Rubripirellula amarantea: one gene and its partner. The protein of the gene in region 2 interacts with the protein of the main gene of each other region in a pairwise test. Links are inferred from orthologs where the notes say so. Each region holds a gene or a part of one and is shown on either strand. Other genes may lie near its edges. The genes, in order: priA and ssb.

Region 1 (11,595 bases), on a different replicon or contig from region 2:
CAATCAAGCGGCCGTTCTTATCTTCGGTGCTAGTTTGCTGCAGGCGTTGAACGGTTCGGGCTTGCCCCTGGTTCACCAAAAGCAAGTTGTCCATCAGATAGCTCATCTTGCCGCTGGAGTCGTTCTCTACGGGCTTTGCGACGACGTGGTTGTATCCAACGTGTTGGTCACCCACGTAATAGGCATCCCACGTTTCCCATGCCTGGTTGGCGATGATGCTAGGCGGTTCGAGGTAGTTCGCTGAATCGGCGAAACTGGGCTCCGCGACCGATGCCCCGTCACCTTCGACGGCATTGCCCCCTGATCGAGCCTGCAACTCGTCGAGGGACTCAGGACGCAGCGGAGGCCGTTCGGGAATGTCACATCCGACTAAGACGAGAATCGTCAAAGCAGTAGCCAATGTTCCGACCGATCGCCTTCGCCAAAACGAGAGAGAGCGATTTTCAGATCGCGACATACCAGAACTCGATAAAAACGGGGCCGATTGCATGATGTAGCAAGTGCAGAGAAAACGAACGTGAAGTCCCGATGGATGAACCACAGGATACACCGTTTGCATTTTAACGACTTGGACTTCTTGCCAAGACCTTTCGCGACTCGAATTGGTGTCCGGCTAATCCCTCCAAGTCGACGATTCGGATCCGACCCGCACGACACTCCGCCGATGACCTCGCTCTTCGCTATAGCCGCCAAGAATCGGACGCATTAGTAGGGCTGTAGGGATTATCCGGAATGTTCTTCCCCCATTCCCCTTGGAATCGGCAAGGTTTTGCTGAACAGGAGTCCCCAGTCGCGAAGCTAACCTAGCGTTGGTTATGAAGGGATGACCGCTAGGTCATACGGTTTCGCGAACCGACATTCGCACCAACCAACGCTGATCAATCAAGCGGATAAAAATGGGTTTCCTTAAACGTATTCTTCGAGGCGGGTCTAGTGACGAAACACTTCGCAGTGTTTCCGACGGAAGTTTCGAGACTTTGACAGAAGAAGAACTGCAAGCCCACATGGGCATTCGCACGTACGGCGTCTTCGAACTAACCGACGCGATTCGCCCCTCGTACGATCTGCAGATCATTCCCAAGCAAGGCTTTCGTCATGATGAATACATCGACGAAACCAACGGGACCAAGACACCGGTCATCATGGCGTCGGCGACTCGCGAATCGCTCATTGACCTTTTCCTGGAAATGATCGAACCTCTGGGTGACGTCGTCGATGTCGTCTTGGAAACAAGTCACAAGTCCGGCGAAGGCCACGAGGACCTGTACCGCGAACACATTGACATGCCCGTCTTGAAGAGCATCTTGCTCGAATTCGAAGACGTGTTGCTCAATGATGGTTGTGCCGGCATCGCCGTGATCAACCCAGCGAAACGGCAAGAGGTTCAACTTGATGAACACAAGCTTCTGATCGCTTACGGCGAGCCACTCGACCAGTTCAAGCAAATCCTGATCGACACCGACGTCTATCCCGATGAAGACATCAAGTTCATCACCGAAGCCGAGCACGTTCACAGTAGCTGCGAACGTCTTTACGACCAATTTAACGTGCTAAAAACTCGCTTAGGAATGGACAGCGAAAGCTGCAGCGACGATTGGTGCAGGTAGCCACCCGATTCGACGATTTCATACGCGTCGAAGTCGGCCAATAGCAAAACGATTACTGGGCGAGCTAGCGAGAGGAAACCATCAAGGTTATTCTCTGTTAGGTCGCCTTTTTCGTTTATCGCTACAAGCTTGCATTCATGATTCTTGTCATCAGTTCATCGCTGCACCCGGATTCTCGCAGCCGAATCCTTGCAAGCGCGTGTATCTCGCGACTTGAATCTCTTGGCGAAACGGTTGAAAGCTTTGACCTTTCCCAAACGGCGTTGCCTCAATGCGATGGCATGGCCGCCTATGGCGACGCAAATGTTCAAACGCTCACCAGCCTGATCAAGAAAGCTGACGGCATTCTGTTGGCCTCGCCCGTCTATAACTATGACGTTAACTCAGCCGCCAAGAACGCGATCGAGTTGACCGGGAAAGCATGGACGGGAAAAGTGGTGGGGATGATGTTGGCCGCGGGCGGCCAAGGCAGCTACATGTCGGCCATGGGCTTGGCCAATAGCTTGATGCTCGATTTTCGATGCGTGATCGTGCCACGCTTCATCTACGCCACCGGCGAATCATTTGAAGGCAACTCGTTAGCGGATGAAATGATCCAAGAGCGCGTCGATACACTGGTTGCCGAAACCTTGCGACTAGCCAAAGCACTTGCATCATGACAGACTCGCCATCGCATCATTCCGAGATCGACAGCGTTCTAAGCAAACTCCTGCTAGCGACGTCAAACTCAGCAATCGACTTTGATTCCATCATTGACGCCAATCACAAAGCCGGCTTGCCAGCGATCGACGTTTCTCCGTTGCAGGGAAAGCTACTGCAACTGCTCGTTCAAATCTCTGCCGCTAAGCGGGTCCTAGAAATTGGAACTCTTGGTGGCTACAGCACCGCGTGGATGGCGACTGGCCTTCCCGAAGGTGGCAGGGTGACCACGGTCGAAGTCAACGCCACGCACGCGGGGGTTGCCGCGTCAAACTTAAAAGAAGCCGGGTTAGCTGACCGAGTCACGCTTCGCTTGGGACAGGCAGCGAAGATTCTCGACGAAATGATCAACGACGATGTCGATCCGTTTGACTTCGTTTTCATCGATGCCGATAAGCCTTCTGGGGTCACCTACTTTGAAGCTGCGATGAAACTTACACGTCCGGGCAGCGTCGTCGTTTGCGACAACGTGGTGCGATCGGGCCAGATCCTTGACCTGGAAACCGACGATCCCGACGTGATCGGGACACAACAATTGTTGCGTCGGATTGCCGACGAGCCTCGTGTTTGTGCAACCGCGATCCAGACCGTCGGCCAGAAAGGTCATGACGGGTTTGCGATCGTGCGCGTTAACAGCTAACAACAATCCAAGTAGCGGACGACTCGCTAACGTTGATAGATCTTGTTTGCGTGAAGGTACGCCTCGACCGCAGCGGGGACTTGGTAGCGGATGCTCTTTCCATTCGCCAAGCGATTGCGAACGTCCGTACTGCTCGCTTGGATCAATGGCATGGGCACCACCGAAACAGCGTTTTGATTCGGTTCGTTGGCATCGACGTACTGATCGACCACACTCACATCGACCACTGGATCGCCCCCTCGCTGAATCACCGCCAGTGTCACCAGTTCCAGCAATCGCTTCGGCTCACGCCAGCGATCAAATGTTTCGAGCGAATCGCTTCCTATGATGAGAAAGAAGTTATCACCGGGATGCTCTGCGACGAGTTCCGTCATCGTGTCGACCGTATAGCTCATTTCGCCTCGACGTAGCTCACGCTCGTCTAAGACAAAATGGGAATTTCCCGAGATTGCTAGTCTCACCATCTGCAAACGATCTTCGTCCGAGGCAATCGGTCCGTTAGTTTTCAGCGGCGACGTGGCAGCAGGTATCCAACGAACTTCGTCAAGCGACAGATGCTCGCGAGCGGCTTCTGCGATCCAGAGGTGCCCGATATGAACGGGGTCAAACGATCCTCCAAAAACGCCAATTCGTTTGCTCATCGAAATCTCAAATATCGGACGGAATACCGCCATTGCCTAGCGGGACGGGTCATTCACTCTATGTCGGACAACCTGATTGACCAGCCTTGTCCTGCCAAGAGCGACAATAGGTTTGGTGGCATTTTTATAGGAATGGTTCCGAACTAACCATGGTATTCATTATGTTGACAGACGCTTCATCCTCTACTGCCCTGCCCTCCCCCGTTTCACCATCGACACTGCCTACTTCAATGTCCAACCCGTTTGACGACATTCCGACCGGCGAAACGAAGGGCAAAACAAAGCAGTCCGAACAAAAAGAAGCCGCACAAGGTGAGCTTTTTGAAACCGCGCCGCCGCCTTGGGAACTTGCTGTTGCAGACGATGTGGCGATCGCGACCATCGTCTTCAGTGAAGCTCCACACGGCCCCTACGATTATCGCATTCCGGATGACTTGCGAGAAGATTTGAAGCCGGGAATGCGAGTCAAGGTCCCGTTGGGACATCGCCGCAAAGCGATGATCGGTTGGTGCATTGAAACCAAGATGGGGTCCTCTGCTTCACGCTCATTGCGTGACGTCGCCGAAGTCCTTGATGATGAACCGCTTTGCGATCCCCCTTTGGTTCGGCTCGTGATGTGGATGAGCCATTATTATCAAGCCCCTGCGGGTCAGGTTTTTGACACGCTGATTCCCTCGAGTGTCCGTGCCAACGCTGGAACTCGCGAACGAACCTACTACGAATTGACCAACAAGAAGCTTGACGACGCAACGATCGAATCATTGCCAGCTAAGCAACAGCAAATTATCCGCACCCTGATTGCCGTCGCTCGGCCAATGACCTCGGCGCAAATCATGGTGGAAGCCGACTGCACGAGCAGTCCCATCAAGACCCTCGAAAAGAAAGGATTGATTTCGTCCGAGAGTCGTCGCGAGATGGCAACCAGCAGTCCGATGCGATGGCAGCTCGATGACGGCGAAAAGGAAACCAAGCATGACCTAACCGACGATCAAACCCATGCCTTGGAAAAGATAACGGCGGCAGTTGATTCCGAGGAAGGAAAGACACTGCTTTTGCATGGTGTTACGGGAAGCGGAAAAACTGAGGTTTACATCCGAGCGATTGAACATGTCGTCAAGTTCGGCCGCAGCGCCATAGTGCTGGTTCCTGAAATCTCGCTTACTCCGCAAACTCGTGGTCGATTCGAACGTCGTTTTCCTGGTGTCGCTGTGTTGCATTCACAAATGACGCCAGCCGAACGCCATTTCCAATGGCAACGGATCCGCCGAGGCGAAGTTCAAGTCGTGATCGGCCCACGCAGCGCTGTGTTCGCGCCGCTGCCGCGATTGGGTTTGATCATCCTTGACGAGGAACACGATGGATCCTTCAAACAAGACACCGCGCCTCGCTACCACGCTCGCAAGGTTGCCTTTGCGCGAGCGATGTCTTTAAAGGTTCCGCTGGTACTGGGCACGGCGACTCCCTCGCTTGAATCATGGCATGCTTGCAACACTGGTCATGCCGAGTTGATTTCGATGCCTTCGCGCGTTGGCAACCGACCGATGCCCGATGTGCAACTGGTCGACCTACGTGTACGTGACGACCGAACCAGCGGCGCGATTAGCCGACCGCTTCACAAGGCCGTTCAGGAAACACTCGATGACAAAGGCCAAGTCATCTTACTTCTTAATCGACGTGGATTTGCGACAACCATTCAGTGCCCCTCGTGCGGCCATGTGGTTGCTTGCCCTGACTGCGACATGCCACTGACGCATCACCGCGATGGTGGCAAAGCCGTCTGCCATTACTGCGACTACACGATTGGTACACCGCCATGGTGCCCCGCGTGTCGCTTTGATGGGATACGCTACGGTGGGCTCGGTACACAACGACTTGAAGTAGAAGTCAAAAGTCGTTTCCCCAACGCTCGGGTCGCGAGAATGGACGGAGACACGATGCGTCGCCCCGGTAGTCACCAAAAAGTGCTCTCGGCATTTCGCAGTGGCGAGATTGACATCTTGCTCGGTACGCAAATGATCGCCAAAGGGCTCGATTTCCCCAACGTGCTCTTGGTGGGAGTGATCAACGCGGACTCCGCCCTTCACTTCCCTGATTTCCGGGCTGCCGAGCGAACCTTTGGGTTAGTCACCCAGGTTTCCGGCCGGACCGGTCGTGGCAATCGTGGCGGACGCGTGATTGTGCAAACGTTTTCGCCAGAGCACCCTGCGATCCAAGCCGCGTCCAGACACGATTACGAACAATTCGCTCATGACGAAATGAACGCGCGCCGCAAGTTCAATTATCCGCCGCTTGGCAGTGTCGCTCGCATCATTATCCGAGGGACTGTCGAGGATGTAACCGAGTCAACCGCCGAGTCGCTGGTGCAACGGTTGGAGCAAGCTCGAGAAAAACTCGGCCATGAAGTTCGCATTCTTGGTCCCGCGCCACCGCCGATGAGCAAACTGCGAGGTAAGTATCGCTTCCATATCCTGCTGCAAGCCACGGAACCCGGCCCCCTGGGCGACACGATCCGCACCGCCACGGAGAAGTTCGTGATCCCCGAGAAAGATGATGTGCAGTACGTGGTGGACATCGATCCAATTGACATGTTGTAAACGCACTTTTTCTATCCGAAAAACTCGGGACGACGCGATTTGGCAAAGTCAGTACACTGCGGCGAGTTCAGCTTGAATCCGCAACGTGTCATTGACCTTTACCATGGCTCCTGAAATTCGTCGTGCCTTCTTTGTCCTTGCTGGTGTGATCGCAATGGTCATGCTGGTTTGGGCCGCTCGATTTGACCCCATGCCACCGGCCGAGTTCAGCTTTCAAAACGGCACGGACCCTAAAACGCTGGACCCCCATCGTGCCACCGGGCAACCCGAGAGTCGCATTATCTTTAATGTTTTCGCGGGGTTGCTTCAGGCGTTACCGATGGGCGAGCCCGACCCCGACACTGGCGTCCAACCCATGGGGGCGCAGCCAGCGATCGCCAAAAGCTACCAGGTGTCTCCCGACGGCAAAACGTACACCTTCCAGCTCCGTGAAGACGCCGTGTGGTCTGACGGTGTGCCAATCACGTCTGCGGATTTCGTGTGGTCATGGACGCGAATGTTGCATCCCGAGACGTTGTGTCAGTACGGTTTTCAGCTTTACAGCCTTCCCCATGCCGAAGCCTACAACACCGGCGAAGTGACGATTGGCGACCGAGTTGAAGTGGAGCTATGGGATCGCCCCGGTGACGTTCCCGGTGGCGACAGCGACATCAACAACTTCCCTCGTGGAACCATGCGATACGGCACGTTGAAGGACATCATCAAACCGGATGAGCCAGAGCTTCCTGAAACGATGGCGGCCGATGATCGTGATCGCAAATTGGCACGATGGAAAGAGGATTGGGTTTTCCGAATCGAACTAGCCAGCGAGTCTGAAGACGGCGAAGTGAATTGGGATGATGTCGTTGGCACGCAAGACTATTGCCGACATCCACTTACTTCCCAAGCCGCTACCGAAGATACGCAGGCCACCCATGGTGTGCTTATCGCGTTTAATAAACTCGGTGCCGTCAGGGCTCCAAACGATCATACGTTCATCGTTCAACTCAATGCTCCGGTGCCCTACTTCCCCGATCTATTGGCCTACTATCCAACATTCGCATTACCAAAGCACTGCATTGAAGAACACGGTGTTCCGATGTGGACCAAAGCTGAAAACATCGTTTGCAACGGACCGTACAAGGTGGGCGCTAGGCTGCTTCGCGATCGCGTTCGGCTGGTGAAGAACGAGAAGTACTTTGATGCTGATGAGGTCGCAATCGAAACGATTGATGCCATGTCGACCGAAAGCGGGAATACGGCATTGAACATGTACGAAACCGGCCAGATCGATTGGGTCTACGATCCACCTTCGTTGTTACTTGATGAACTTCGAGATCGAGACGACTTCATTCCCGCGCCGATGTTGTCGGTCTACTTCTATCGGATCAATACCACTCGCCCACCGATGAACGATGTGCGAGTGCGTCGGGCATTAGCGATGGCAATCAATCGCGATCAAATCGTTTCGCAAATTACTAAGGCAGGCCAGATCCCCGCCTACACGCTCGTCCCACCCGGAATCGCAGGTTACGAAAGTCCTCCCGGCTTCAAACCCGACATCAACGAAGCGAAGCGTCTGCTTTCTGAAGCGGGTTTTCCCGGCGGTCGCGGATTTCCCAAGGTTACGATTCTCTACAACACTCAAAGCATGCACCGCGCGATCGCGGAAGTGATCCAGCAACAATTACTCAATACACTGAACATCAAAGTCGAACTGCAAAACATGGAATGGGGCAGTTATCTCGACAAGGTGGATCAACTCAACTACGACATCGCCCGAGCAGGCTGGGTGGGTGACTTTGCGGATCCCACCACCTTCCTTGACCTGTGGGTTACTGACGGTGCTCAAAACAGCACAGGCTGGGGAAATGAGAATTTCGATCAACTACTCAAAGACGCTGCCGAAGCCGGTGGCGAGCCTGACAAGCGAATGAAGTTGCTCAGCCAAGCTGAAGCCATTTGGATTGAAGAGATGCCCGTGATCCCTATGTACTTTTATGTGTCCAAGAACCTTGTCAAACCTTACGTCGAAGGCTTCTCTCCCACGCCCCAGGACCGGCATCCGTTTCACTTATTGCGATTGCGAAAGGATGCAAAATGAGTGACGTCTTTTCGTACATCGGCAAACGTTTTCTTTGGATGATCGCCACGGTGTGGTTGGTTTATACCGTTTCGTTTGCATTGATGCGTTTGGCTCCTGGCGGTCCCTTTAGCGCCGAGCGAAAAGTGCCACCGGCAATCGAACGACAAATGGAAGCTAGGTTCAATCTCGACGGCACATACGTTGAACAATACTTCGACTACCTCAAAGGAATCTTGACCAAGGGTGACTTAGGTTGGTCGTTGAAGCTGGAAGACTACAGCGTCAACGAGGTCATCGCACAAGGCTTTCCCATTTCAGTTTCGTTAGCCGTTTTCGCATTGATTTTTGCGGTCGTGTTGGGCGTAACCGCTGGTGTGATCTCCGCCGTGTATCGCGGTACGTTCGCCGACACATCCATGATGATTGCAGCCGTGATCGGGATTGCGGTGCCGAACTTCGTGCTGGCCAGCGTCGCTATTTTGTTATTCGTTTTTGGTATTTCTATCTTTCCAGCCGCAGGCTGGGGAACACTTCAACAGGTCCTCTTACCCGCACTCTGCTTGGGAGCACCTATCGCGGCATACATCGCTCGGCTATCCCGAACCGGCATGTTGGAATCGCTCTCGCGGGAACACGTGCGAACAGCCTTTGCAAAAGGTTTGCCAAAGTCAACGGTGATCTTCAAACACGTTTTGCCTGGGGCGATGCTTCCCGTGGTTTCTTACCTCGGCCCTGCGACCGCGCGAGTCTTGACCGGATCACTGGTGCTTGAACAGATCTTTGCTTTACCCGGTATGGGCAGCCACTTCATCAACGCCGCGTTGCAACGGGACTATCCGCTCGCGATGGGAATGGTGTTAACGTACACGGTGATCTTGTTCGTTATGAACAGCCTTGTTGACTTGTCCTACGCCATCATCGACCCCAGGGTGAAACTGCAATGACGCAAACACCCAATTCAACAACAGCGCCACCCAAGCTAGAAGCGTTGCTCGATCCGTCGCAGCAAGTTCAAGGCGTATCGCTTTGGCAAGATGCTTGGCGACGACTCAAACGCAATCGCATTGCCTACCGTTCGCTCTATCTGCTGATTGGATTAGCAATCGCAACGCTGCTGACGCCCTTGTTGCCTCTTCAATCGCCCATTGATAAGGATCTCAACAACGGTCAGTTTTTGCCGCCGACTTTAGCTTCGTCGGTAATGGGCAGCCGTGAAGGATTGAAGTTCGAGAACAATCGGCTGACATCGGAACTCGCCCAGGTCGAATCAGAGATCAAGAATCTCAAACAACAACTCTCGCAGGCTCAAACGGAGTCCGAGCGGACTGAACTTGAGCAATCCATTACGCAAAAGCAGGTCGTTGAACATCCCTTTAGCCAGCTTTGGAATAACCTCGGTCCGCTGTCGTGGATGATGTGTCGCGCTCGCGTGGCAATTTTTGGTGACTTTGCAATTCCGTCGATCTTCGGCACCGATCAACTCGGTCGCGACGTTCTATCTCGGATCATGTGGGGCGCACGAATCTCATTAACCGTTGGCATTGTCGCAACGCTGGTGAGCCTCGTTATCGGGGTTAGCTATGGTGCAATCGCCGGTTACTTTGGCGGCTGGATTGACGCGATCATGATGCGGATCGTGGATACTTTGTACTCAGTCCCGTTCATCTTTGTCGTAATTTTCATCATGACTTTTCTAGGTGAAGACTCCGTCAAAAAGAAACTCGAGTCCTACGGCGTCAGCCAACTGACCGTTTTCTACTTAATCATCGGCGCCATCTATTGGCTGACGATGTCCCGTGTCGTTCGGGGTCAGGTGCTTTCACTCAAACACGAACAATTCGTTGAAGCCGCTCGCACGATCGGTGCTTCACCCGCACGAATCGTGTTCCGACATTTGGTTCCCAACGTCTTGGGAATCGTAATCGTCTACCTGACATTGACGATTCCAGCCGTGATGCTATTCGAGGCTTTTTTATCGTTCCTAGGACTGGGCGTTTCGCCGCCGGATGTTTCGTGGGGTTTGATGTTGAAGGATGGCGTGGATGCGTTATCAAGCGTAAAGCTTTTTTGGTGGATGGTTGTGTTTCCTGGCGCGGCACTCGCGTTGACGCTATTCGCACTTAATTTTCTTGGTGACGGTCTGCGTGATGCGTTGGACCCGAAGATGAAGAACAAGGATTGACCATGAACCGGCCCTTGCTTGAAGTCGACAACCTAGAAGTGTCGTTCCGAACGGACGAAGGATTGGTACGAGCCGTTCGTGGAGTCTCGTTTGACGTTCATGCTGGCGAAACGCTAGGGATCGTTGGTGAATCCGGTAGCGGAAAATCGGTGACCAACCTAGCAATGATGGGGTTGATTCCTATGCCGCCAGGCAAGATCGAGGGCGGAACGGCAATGTTTGATGGAGTCGATCTATTGCGTTCGAGCGAATCCGAGATCCGTAAGATTCGCGGACGCCGTATCGCTATGATCTTTCAAGATCCAATGACCGCGCTCAATCCGCTCATGACCATCGAACAACAATTGGTGGAAGCACCGCGTTTGCATCTGGGAATGTCTCGCAAAGATGCCAAACGGCGTGCTGCTGAAATGCTCGATGTTGTCGGTATCGCATCACCTGAAAAACGGATGCGAGACTACCCTCACCAATTCAGTGGTGGCATGCGGCAACGTGTGATGATCGCGATGGCGCTTTCGTGCGAGCCGGACTTGCTGATCGCCGATGAACCCACCACCGCGCTTGACGTCACCATCCAGGCTCAGATCCTCGACTTGCTATCCGAATTACAAGCTCGCAAGGGTACCAGCATTATCCTGATTACGCACGACTTGGGTGTCGTTGCGGGTCATTGTGATCGGGTCTTGGTGATGTATGCCGGGCGAGTTGTGGAAAAGGCGAGTACGGATGACTTGTTTGCCTCTCCTCGGCATCCTTACACCGCTGGACTACTCGAATCGCTACCACGTTTCGATGAAACTCACCGCGAACGATTGTTGGCAATCCCAGGCCAACCACCGGACATGACTAACGTACCCGATGGATGTTCGTTTCGCCCTCGTTGTCCGTATTCGATCGACCGATGCTCGGCCGAAGATCCACCACTGATTCCAGTCGGCGGTGATCGTGAATGCGCATGCTTGGTTGATTTGAAAACCGCCATTCGCCACAAGCCGATGATTGAAACCGAAAACGCGATCGAGCTGGGGACTGAAGCATGAGTTCATCATCGCCGCCACTGTTAGAAGTGGAAAACTTATCGGTTCATTTCCCATTCACGCGAGGGTCAATGTTTCGCCCCGAGCACGGTGTCATTCGAGCCGTTGATGGAATCTCGTTTCAGATACG
Region 2 (10,235 bases):
TTCGTCCGCAACGAGCGAATGTCGTTTTGGAATCGCCGCCGATGCGGCCGCTGCCGCGGAAGCACCTAGAAATTGCCGCCGATTAAGTTTGATCATTTGTTTGCCTTGCATACGTTCACGAGAATTGAATCAGGAATTGCCGATAGATTTCGCTCGCCTGAATCACTTGCTCACACTCGATCCACTCCACCGCAGCGTGAGCCTGGTCGATGCTGCCGGGACCTAGAATCATACTTGGAATTCCCAACGCTCCGAATTTGCTGGCGTCACTACAAAACGGAACGCCGATCAACGTTGCGTCGTGACCCAGTTCATTAAGCACGGTTACCATCGTTTGCACAGCCGGCGACGTGGCCTCAGTTTCCAGCGGTCGATCGCTCAGCATTGGCGGATGCATGACTACATCCATACCGGGATGCTTCGTCGCAACCACATCGATGATTTGTTGATAGTGCTGCAAGACCTGATCACGAGATTCCCCCGGCAGCAGACGCCGATCCAATTCGATCTCGCATCGGTCGGGAACAAAGTTTACTTGCACGCCGCCTCGGACGACGCCGATGTTGCATGTGGCTGGACCAAGTAGTGGATGCGGGCTTGCGGCAAGACGGCGAGTGTCTCGCTCGATTGCTGCGATGATGTGAGCCATATGCTCGATCGCGTTGACGCCCAAGTGTGGTTTTGCGGAGTGTGCTGACTTGCCTCGTGTCTCAATCTTCCAACGCACCAATCCTTTGCTGGCGATAACCGGCTGCAACAACGTAGGTTCCGCGATAATGGCTGCGTCGGCTCTGAGTGGATTTCGAGGCGTCCTTTCGTTTTCCAGAACCTCGGGATCGACCGGCCCAGCATCAAGCGAATCACATAATGCAACTACACCTCGATACGAGAATTCTTCGTCGATCGTCGTAGCCATCAAAACATCACACGGCGGAGTGACGCCTTCCTTCGCAAGTGTTGCAATCGCGTGCATCATCGCTGCCATTCCTCCCTTGGTGTCACACGAACCGCGACCGTATAGTTTTCCGTCGCGGATCTCTGGCATCCAAGGATCAATGCTCATCCCAACCGTCGAAACCGTATCTAAATGAGCTTCCAGCACAACTCGCCGGCTGGAATCTCTTCCCGGAATACGAGCGATAACATTGGGCCGATCGGGGTAGACGAGTTGTCGCCATGTTTCCACTCCCAAATCGTGGAAGTACTGTTCGACAAAGTCCGCCATGGCGAGTTCGGGAACGCCACCTTCATAGTTGGGATTGACGCTGTTGATTCGAACCAGATCGGCTAATAACTCGATCACCGGGTGATTTGACGATTTGTTATTGCTCATATTTCGCTCTGCCAATCGATTTCCTTGATTGGTCCGACCAACACCAAATACGCGATGATTCCGAGAGTCATCACGCAAGCAGCCGCGTAGAACGCGGTGTTGTACGATCCCGTTTGCTCAACCGACCATCCTGCAACCAACGGTGAAACGACACCGCCCATGTTGCCAATGCAGTTTTGGATTCCTGTCCAGCTTCCCGCTGCGGGGCCAGCCATCGTTTGAGTCATCGCCCACACGTTGGCCGTAAACATACCGAGTGCACAGCACGCACCAATCAGCAGCAGGATGCACGAAGTCGAGGACGCAACCCGCGACGCTGCCACCAATAGAACAGCGGCAATCGCGAAGCCACCCAAAGCAATTAGCTTGCGAGCGAACGTTGGCGAACGACCATGTTTGATTAAGCGATCCGCTGCCCATCCCCAAAACACCGTGGACGCTGCCATCGCGAGAAAAGGCAGCGCCGCCAGAACGGCTGTTTCCTTCAAATTCAATCCATGAGCATCCATCAAATAGGATGGCAGCCAGGTGAGAAGAAAGTACCAAACGTATCCAAGTGCAAACATGCCCAGCGAGGTGCCCCATACCGATCGGTTCATGGCAACTCGTCTGATCGTCGGGCTATTCTTTGTTTGCTCGTTCTTGGTGGTGTGGCTTTGCCTCGGTCGTGACGGCACATAGTGCATCCAGGGCAGTAGCCATAGAAAGCCGCCAACACCCAGGCCAATGAACAATGCTCGCCATCCGAATTGGTCGACCAACAAACCGCCTGCCAGAATGCTAAGTGCTGGGCCAATCTTTGTTCCCGCGTCAATCAACGAATTGACTAGTCCACGCTGTTGCTCAGGAAAGCTCTCGACTATCAATCGCGAAATAGCAGGATAAGCGGCACTCTCGCCAACTCCCAACAACAACCTTGCGGCCAACAACGCCGCGAATCCGTTTACGAACCCCGTCATCGCGGTTGCAATGGTCCAGATCAGATAACCGCCCGCGTAAACATACTTCACATCCAACCGATCTACCAACCAACCCGCCGGAAGCTGCATCAAAGCGTAGGTCCAAAAGAAGACCGAAAGCAGCAATCCTTTCTGTGACGGTGTCATCGAAAATTCGACTTCAATGTCTGGCACCGCAACTGACAACGCACCGCGATCGATGTAGTTGACCAAGATGGATACAACCAAGAGTGCTAACAATGCCAATCGCGCATGACGTTCGATCGCGTTCTGGTCCTTAACGTGGTCGTTAGTCGTCAAGACAAGATCCCATCGACAACATGGCCTGCAACGTCCGTTAACCTAAAGTCACGACCAGCATAACGGAATGTCAAACGCTCATGATCGAGTCCCATCAAGTGCAGCAGAGTCGCGTGCAGGTCGTGCACATGGACTTTGTTTTCGACCGCATAGTAACCGTACTGATCGGTCGCGCCGTATTGAATTCCGCCACGAACACCGCCACCAGCCATCCACATTGTGAATCCTTCGGGGTTGTGGTCACGGCCGTCATGACCAGTGCCCTGACAAGTCGGAGTCCGACCAAACTCACCGCCCCATAACACCAACGTGTCGTCCAACAGCCCGCGTGATTTGAGATCCTGCAACAGGCCAGAAATTGGTTTGTCGACTTCCAATGCATTTTGCTGGTGACCTTTGCGAAGGTTGCCGTGCTGATCCCATTGGACGTCCGTATTACTATGCGTGACCTGAACGAAACGAACGCCACGTTCGGCAAATCGGCGAGCCATCAAGCATTGGCGACCAAAGTCGGCCGTAATCGGATCGTCGATTCCATAAAGAGAATGCATCGACTTGGTCTCTGCGGCGAGGTCTAGCGCCGCCGGCATCTCAGTCTGCATGCGAAACGCCAATTCAAATGATGCGATCCGAGCTTCAAGCTCTGCGTCTGGGCCTGATGAGTCGAGGAAACTCTGGTTCAACGTCTGAGTCATATCAAGCTGCATCCGCTGCGACTTCCTCGACATCTGAGCGTTGTGCATGTACTTAACGCGGGCCTGTTCCGACGACTGGCTCGCGTTCCCCAGCGGTGTTCCTGAATGACTGGCTGGCAAAAACGCAGAACTCCAGTTCTTCGTGCCTCCATGGGCGAGCGTGGGACAGATGGTGATGAAACCCGGTAAGTTTTCGTTCTCAGTACCCAGCCCATACGACACCCAAGCACCCATGCTGGGCCGAACAAACGTGTCAGTGCCGGTGTGAATTTTCAAACAAGCACCACCATGAGCCGGATTGGAACCGTGCATGGAATTGATAATGCACAAATCATCCACACATTTAGCAACGTGCGGAAACAATTCGCTAACGGCAATGCCACTTTCGCCGTACCGGCGGAATTTCCAGGGCGAAGCGAGCAAGTCACCGGTCGGCGCGAATTGGACACGCGGCTTATCAAACGGCAACGGCTTTTGATCGTCTTTCTGTAACTGCGGTTTGTAATCAAACGTGTCGATTTGGGAGGGGCCACCTTTCATGAACAGAAAGATGATGCGTTTAGCTCTGGCGGGAAAGTGAGTGGCGAATGATGAGTTCGCAGCGGAACCTTCATCGGCCAGCAACGATCCGAGTGCCAACGAGCCAAACCCGGCGGAGCATTGCGACAGCAGTTGTCGTCTTGTCAAGTTCATCATGATTCCTCCGGGCGATTATTTGACATACACGAACTCGCTGGACGAAACGATCGCCTGGCACAAAGCCTGCCACGCATGTTTCGGGGTGACTTCGTTTCCCTCAGTTTGAAACTGCGCCAAGAAGTCATTGGCCTGTTGAACTTCCGTTTCGGTTGGCGAACGCCCGAACGCTTCGTTAAACAGTCGAGCGATGCGTTGATCACGATCCACATCAGCACCGGAAAGACGCTCGGCCATCGAGTTCGACACGCTGGTCATGAACTCGGAATTCATCAGGAATAATGCTTGCGGTGAGATCGTGCTCGTGTTGCGATTTCCGCTCAACACGCTGGCATCCGCGTAGTCAAACAACTGAAACATGTCGTACAGATGATTTCGAATCACGGGCACGTAGATGGACCGTCGCCGAGTGTCGTAATTCGACGTGTCCGTGGAAGTATGATTGAAAACGAGTTCTCGGTTTGGTGTTGCGAGCAGTCGCCCACCCATTGTTCGGTCGAGCGTGCCGCTGACAGCGAGAAGAGAATCCCGAATCGCCTCCGCTTCAAGTCGCCGGACATCGCATCGCCAGTAGTATCGGTTGTCACTATCGACCTTTGCATTGTTGGCGTCAAAGCTGCTGCTACGCCGATACGTTTCAGACAACATGATCAAACGGTGCATCGATTTGATCGACCAATCGTTTTGGATGAACTGCACGGCCAACCAATCGAGCAATTCTGGATGAGTCGGCGGTTCACCGCGCAGTCCGAAGTTATCCACGGTGGGAACCAAACCCTTGCCAAAGTGCCAACGCCAAATGCGATTGACCATCACGCGGGCGGTAAGTGGGTGATCCTCGTCAATCAGCCAACGAGCAAACTCAAGCCTGCCGCTGCTGTCGCTAGGAAGCAATGGCTGAGCATCTTTCGCAAACACCCGCGGAAATCGGCGAGGGACGGTCTCACCTAGTGTGAGATGGCTGCCACGAATATGAATGGCAACATCAGCCACGACGCCGTCTACAACCGCCATGGCCGTCGGCATCTCTGGTGCCGATGCCTCAAGTTGCTCGAGTTGATCACGCAGCTCCTTTAACTCCGATCGCGTGGCCTCAGGAAATCGTTTCTCAATATCTTCGGGGACTGTCTCGCCCTTGGTCGGCGTGAGTTCGCGTTTCGCTGCTGCGATTCGAGTATCGATCTTCTGCTTCGCCTCGGTGACGATCCGCTCGTGCTCATTCTTGCGAGCCATCTCATCGGAATCAGCGATCAAGACCTCGTTCCAACGAGCGACGGTTTTGAACGATTCCATCGTCTTAGTACTTTTGAAAATTCCCGCTAACGCGTAGTAATCCGCATGCTCAATAGGATCGAACTTGTGCGTGTGACAACGAGCACAACCCAATGTCATTCCCATCAACCCTCGACCGATCGTGTCGATCTGCTCGTCAACGATGTCCATTTCCATTTTGCGTTCGTCGGCTTCGGCGAGCACTTTCGGACCTAACAACAGGTAACCGGTCGCTATCAAACGTTGATGTCTCAATTCCGAATTGTCACCGGAATCGAGCAGATCACCAGCAAGCTGCTCGACGACAAATTGGTCGTACGGCTTGTCTTCGTTGAAAGACTGCACGACATAGTCGCGATACCTCCATGCGTTCCCGTGTGCGGCATTTTCGTCCAACCCATTGCTATCTGCATAGCGAGCGACATCCAACCAGTGGCGTCCCCACCGTTCGCCGTAGTGAGGCGAATTGAGCAGTCGGTCGACGACAACATCAAACGCAGTTTCCGATTCATCAGCGACAAAGGCCTCGATCTCTTCGGGCGTCGGAGGCAGTCCGATCAGATCGAAGGTCGCACGCCGTATCAAAGTTCGCTTGTCAGCGCGACCAAGCGGAATCAATTCGTTGCGATCCAACTGGTCACCGATGAAAGCGTCGATCGGGTTGGCTAACGTATTAGCGGACTCATCCGAACGTGGCATCGTTGAATCGTTGAGCGGTTGAAACGCCCAATGCTTGCGTCCGGCTGCGAGATCAACAGTTCCTCTGGGAAGAGCAACTTTCACCTTACCACGATCGGGATGCGGAGCGCCCATCTCTACCCATCGAGTCAGGTCGGCGACTTGTTGATCGGACAGCTTGCCTTCCGGTGGCATCCGTAATTCGCTGTCACGATAACTGATCGCTGTCACAATCAAGCTACTTTGCGGTTTGCCCGCAACCACCGCTGGTCCGGCCTTGCCACCGGTCAACATGCCCGAGAGCGAGTCCAATCGTAGATCGCCCTCGGACGTCTCGTCGTTGTGACATTCGTAGCAATGATCGGAAAGCAACGGACGAATGCTTGTTTCAAAGAAACGTATCTGCTCGGCCGTCGGTTCTCCGGTGCTTGGTGCGTTCTCGCCACCGATTCCCAAAGTTGAATAAGTCAACGTGAGAAGTAGCGTGAGTGAATATCTCGTTGTTCGGAGGTAGTTCATGACCCAAGCTCTCGTTTCGTCGCACGTCTACTCATGGGATCCCAGCATGCCGGTGAACACACGTGAGCGTCTTGGAGTATCAAGAACCCCATCGACAAATTCACGCTGTTGCGGCAACGGAGACTCTTCTTAGGTATACCATGCCGCGAACGTTGGTTGTGTTACAGGATAGTCGCTCGGCAGATTGCGAGCGCGCGATGGTACTGCGATGAATTCACTTTCTAGTGCAGTGAAAACCGGGTGTCTTTTGCGACTCTTGGCGAATCGTTGCAGAGATGTCCTCTTCAACCATTGCACTGACCAGGCCCAATGCAAACTCGCTTTCTCCGATGTTTAGAAATGTGTCATCGTGAACAGATGGTTCGTCTGGATCGACAGACCAGTGAAGATCAAACATACGTTGCAGCACGCATCCTTAAACGGCAACGAAAAAGCCAGTGCACCGAATGAAAATCGCACTGATCGGGAAAAGCTACTTATCAACGAAGCAGGTTAGGGGTAGAGGCAACCGATCACGGAAATGCCACTGATTTGTTGAGGCGATTGAAACGATCACCGGGTTCAAATTTGAGCGTGATCGCGTCACATTAGGAAACATGGCGAGACGAAAACCTGAATTCCGTATGATCACCCACGGCATCTACACCAAGTGGATTTCCGAATCAAAGGACCTGCCATCGTTTCAGGAACAGACAACGCAAATCCCAGCCCGCGTCGACATTGAATTTGGCTTTATCGTTTCCATCAAGAATGCGAAAAACGAATCGCTTCAATACTGCATCGACCACCCTGGAATTCGCGATAGCGATGGAAAAGTACGCGCCCCCTTTGAAGGCATCGTCTACGTCAAATCAAACGATTGGCAGTTCTATCTCGGTGATACGATTTGGGAACCGATTGCCGATAAGCTTGGTGACTGGCGGATGACGTTGGAACACGACGGCAAGGTGATCGCTGACAAGACCTTCCATGTAAGCGAAGGATCCTATGAAGAAAATCAGTCCACAAAAAAAGACTCACCGCTTTCGCCGTGAGTCTTTCGCGTGTTGCAAAGTAGGGCTGACAGGAATCGAACCTGCACTCCAGTAAAGGAACTGGATCCTAAATCCAGCGCGTCTGCCAGTTCCGCCACAGCCCCATGGTTGCAAGATGAGTATGAGAACGAATTGTAATTCGATCAACATCAGCGGTGAATCTTAGTCGCTGCAAGGATAACGACTGGTCAACTTCGTTCAAGGTGACCAGCAAATTCGGCACGTTATCCGTTATGTGGATCGTCAAAGCTTGGTGGAAATGTTGTCCAAGCCAAGCAATCAGGCCAAGCAAAAAAATGACAGGGGCCTCAGGGGCAGTTGAGGCCCCTGTCACACCAAACCGGACGATGGGGCAGCAGTATCCGGCTGGTGTTGTTTCTAACTTGACCAGGTAAGGTCAACAACTTGACAACCAAAGTATCGGATATACCCCCCGATATCTTTTGCGGAAAGCCGCAAAGTAGGTTGAATAGCTAAGGTCGTGAAACTCAACGTCGCCGGAAACGTAGACCTGCGGTGCGTGACAAAGGCACCACAGCCGTTACGCCCAGGTTTCAAAATTCGTGATCGACTACTCAGTCGTACCATCACCGGTGACAGTTGGAACAACCCAAACCTTCACGCTTGAATCAACTTCACTGTGCAAGTGTACCTTGACGGTATAAAGCCCCAATTCCTTCAGAGGACCTTCCAAACGGATTTGATCTTGAGCCAGGGTGAAGCCAGCAGCCTTCAGGGAATCGACGATCTCGTGAGGACCGACGCTACCGTACAGGTGACCTTCATCGTTGGCGTTGGCTTCGATCGTGATCGACTGCTTGCCCAATTCATCAGCCAACTTGCGGTAGCTGCTAAGCTTCTCGAGCTCGATCGCACGCAGTTTCTCGCGGTGCTTCTCGATCATTCGCTTGTGGTGATCGGTCGCGACGGTGGCCAAACCTTGAGGCAACAGGTAGTTCAACCCATAACCGGGCTTCACTTCGACGATGTCACCCTGCTTGCCGAGGTGCTCGACATTGTGAATGAGCAAAAGCTGAATGCCACCATTGGGGCCTTTGGGAAGTCGCTTGAAAAGCTGCGATCGCTTCGTAGTCGCTGGCATGGAAAACTCAGTCAAATGTTATGGAGGTTAAGTGTACGTTTTGAACTAAAATTGAACGTTAAAAGGGGATGTCAGGATCATCGTATCCAGGTCCATCTCCGGTCGGTTGGGCTTCACGCTGCCCTGCGGTCGATGTTGCGTTTGAGCCAGCGGAGCGACCTGCAGCACCAGCGTTATCGCGGTCTGAACCGTCATTCCCGGAAGATCCTGACGCTCGTTGCGAACCGCCTGATTCGCCCGACTGCCGGCCTCCGGACGAACTTGATCCCGGACTACTTAGCATCTGCATTCGCTCGCAGATCACTTTAAGTTTGCTTCGCTTTTGCCCGTCGGTTTCCCAAGATTCCTGCTTAAGCCTTCCTTCGACGAGGATCGGCGAGCCCTTACCCAGGTATTCGCTAGCAACTTCAGCGGTACGGCCCCACATTGTGATGTCCACAAACGTGGTTTCCTCGACCCATTCACCACTGGCGGATTTTCGCCTGTCGTTTACGGCGAGCCCAACATCAGCCACGGCGGTTCCACCTGGGGTGTACCGCAACTCGATGTCTTTGGTCAGGTTACCAACCAGGACAACTCGGTTATAGCTGGCCATAGGAATGCTCCAACGACGGAAAAGTAAACACGCTTGGGTTGCTTCACCAACTCGCGTCCAATCGGACTACGCGTCGGTGTCGTCGTCGCTATCGTCTTCGTCGTCCGCACCGAGACTTTCGGTGTTCGCCGAGACACGAATGGATTCGCCGCGAGCGTTGGCCAAAATAGGCTCAATCAATCTTGGCTCGAGCTTCAAAGTCAACTGACGCAGGACAGGTTCGCTAAGGTGGAACGCTCGGTCGATCTTTGGCAAATCGACGCCTTCCATTTCAAAGTACACCAGCCAGTAGTGGCCCTTTTGGTGCTTATCGATGGGGTAAGCTAGCTTTTGCTCCATCCACAAACGGCTGACGAGTACTTCGCCACCGGCTTCAGTGATGATGTCGCCAACCTGTTTGCTGACACCACCCGGGTCACGGGCGTATTGATTGCTGTCGAGGATCAGCAGGGTTTCGTAAGTATTCTTCGCCACGATTCGCCTGTCTTTCAGTAAAACTGGATCGCTAGAGGGATGATGTAAGGGATGGACGCCGTTCGTCAGCGGAAATCTTAACGAGCGAGTCCAATTTCGTCAGGCCCATTCGATCAAATGAGCCCATTGTTTCCGTAATTTACGATGATTTCGGGTCATCGGCCCAGTTCGACGGACTTCAAAGACCAGCTTGGCCGGACGGCTCGCTGGAATCTGATTGCGGACGGGGCTTTGATTTGTCTTTTTTGGGCGGTTTGCCCACATGGTTGTACTTTGCCATCACGTCGGAGCAACCATCGGTTACCCAGTCCATGGCGGCCCTGGCTGCGGTCGTGGTAACGGTCTCAATGGCGTCTGCTTCTGCAGAGCCAAACTTCCCGAGCACATAGTCCGCCGTGTCCCAACCTTTCGGAGGACGGCCAATCCCGACTTTCAGCCTCGCGAAATCTTCGCTGGCTAAATGACGAATGATGTCGGCAACACCGCGTTGACCGCCTGCGGAGCCATTTCGCTTAATGCGAATCCGGCCCACGTCCAGGTCAAGGTCGTCACAAATCACCAACAAGTCATCGGTCGGA

What was found.
Region 1: the proteins of ssb (region 2) and priA interact in binary tests that used the Escherichia coli proteins (3 or more experiments, as listed by UniProt). The link is inferred for Rubripirellula amarantea from one-to-one orthologs.

The regions. Positions count from the first base shown.
Region 1 is NZ_SJPI01000001.1:1,212,076-1,223,670, forward strand. Bases 3,461-6,499 are described here. They hold priA (replication restart helicase PriA), read left to right. Parts: upstream 3,461-3,817; coding sequence 3,818-6,181; downstream 6,182-6,499. Other genes in these bases: nadD (nicotinate-nucleotide adenylyltransferase), read right to left, coding at 3,461-3,587; Pla22_RS04385 (peptide ABC transporter substrate-binding protein), read left to right, coding at 6,267-6,499. Also shown: Pla22_RS04355 (transglutaminase-like domain-containing protein), read right to left, coding at 1-457; Pla22_RS04360 (hypothetical protein), read left to right, coding at 897-1,607; Pla22_RS04365 (NADPH-dependent FMN reductase), read left to right, coding at 1,745-2,266; Pla22_RS04370 (O-methyltransferase), read left to right, coding at 2,263-2,946; more of nadD, read right to left, coding at 2,973-3,460; more of Pla22_RS04385, read left to right, coding at 6,500-8,264; Pla22_RS04390 (ABC transporter permease), read left to right, coding at 8,261-9,190; Pla22_RS04395 (ABC transporter permease), read left to right, coding at 9,187-10,428; Pla22_RS04400 (ABC transporter ATP-binding protein), read left to right, coding at 10,431-11,468; Pla22_RS04405 (ABC transporter ATP-binding protein), read left to right, coding at 11,465-11,595.
Region 2 is NZ_SJPI01000003.1:533,327-543,561, forward strand. Bases 7,416-10,235 are described here. They hold ssb (single-stranded DNA-binding protein), read right to left. Parts: upstream 9,184-10,235; coding sequence 8,647-9,183; downstream 7,416-8,646. Other genes in these bases: Pla22_RS22010 (DUF3859 domain-containing protein), read left to right, coding at 7,416-7,486; rplI (50S ribosomal protein L9), read right to left, coding at 8,058-8,588; rpsF (30S ribosomal protein S6), read right to left, coding at 9,250-9,657; pth (aminoacyl-tRNA hydrolase), read right to left, coding at 9,836-10,235. Also shown: Pla22_RS21985 (amidohydrolase family protein), read right to left, coding at 1-96; Pla22_RS21990 (M20 family metallopeptidase), read right to left, coding at 116-1,333; Pla22_RS21995 (MFS transporter), read right to left, coding at 1,330-2,592; Pla22_RS22000 (DUF1501 domain-containing protein), read right to left, coding at 2,589-3,980; Pla22_RS22005 (PSD1 and planctomycete cytochrome C domain-containing protein), read right to left, coding at 3,999-6,404; more of Pla22_RS22010, read left to right, coding at 7,049-7,415. UniProt on the Escherichia coli protein: Plays an important role in DNA replication, recombination and repair. Binds to ssDNA and to an array of partner proteins to recruit them to their sites of action during DNA metabolism. Acts as a sliding platform that migrates on DNA via reptation.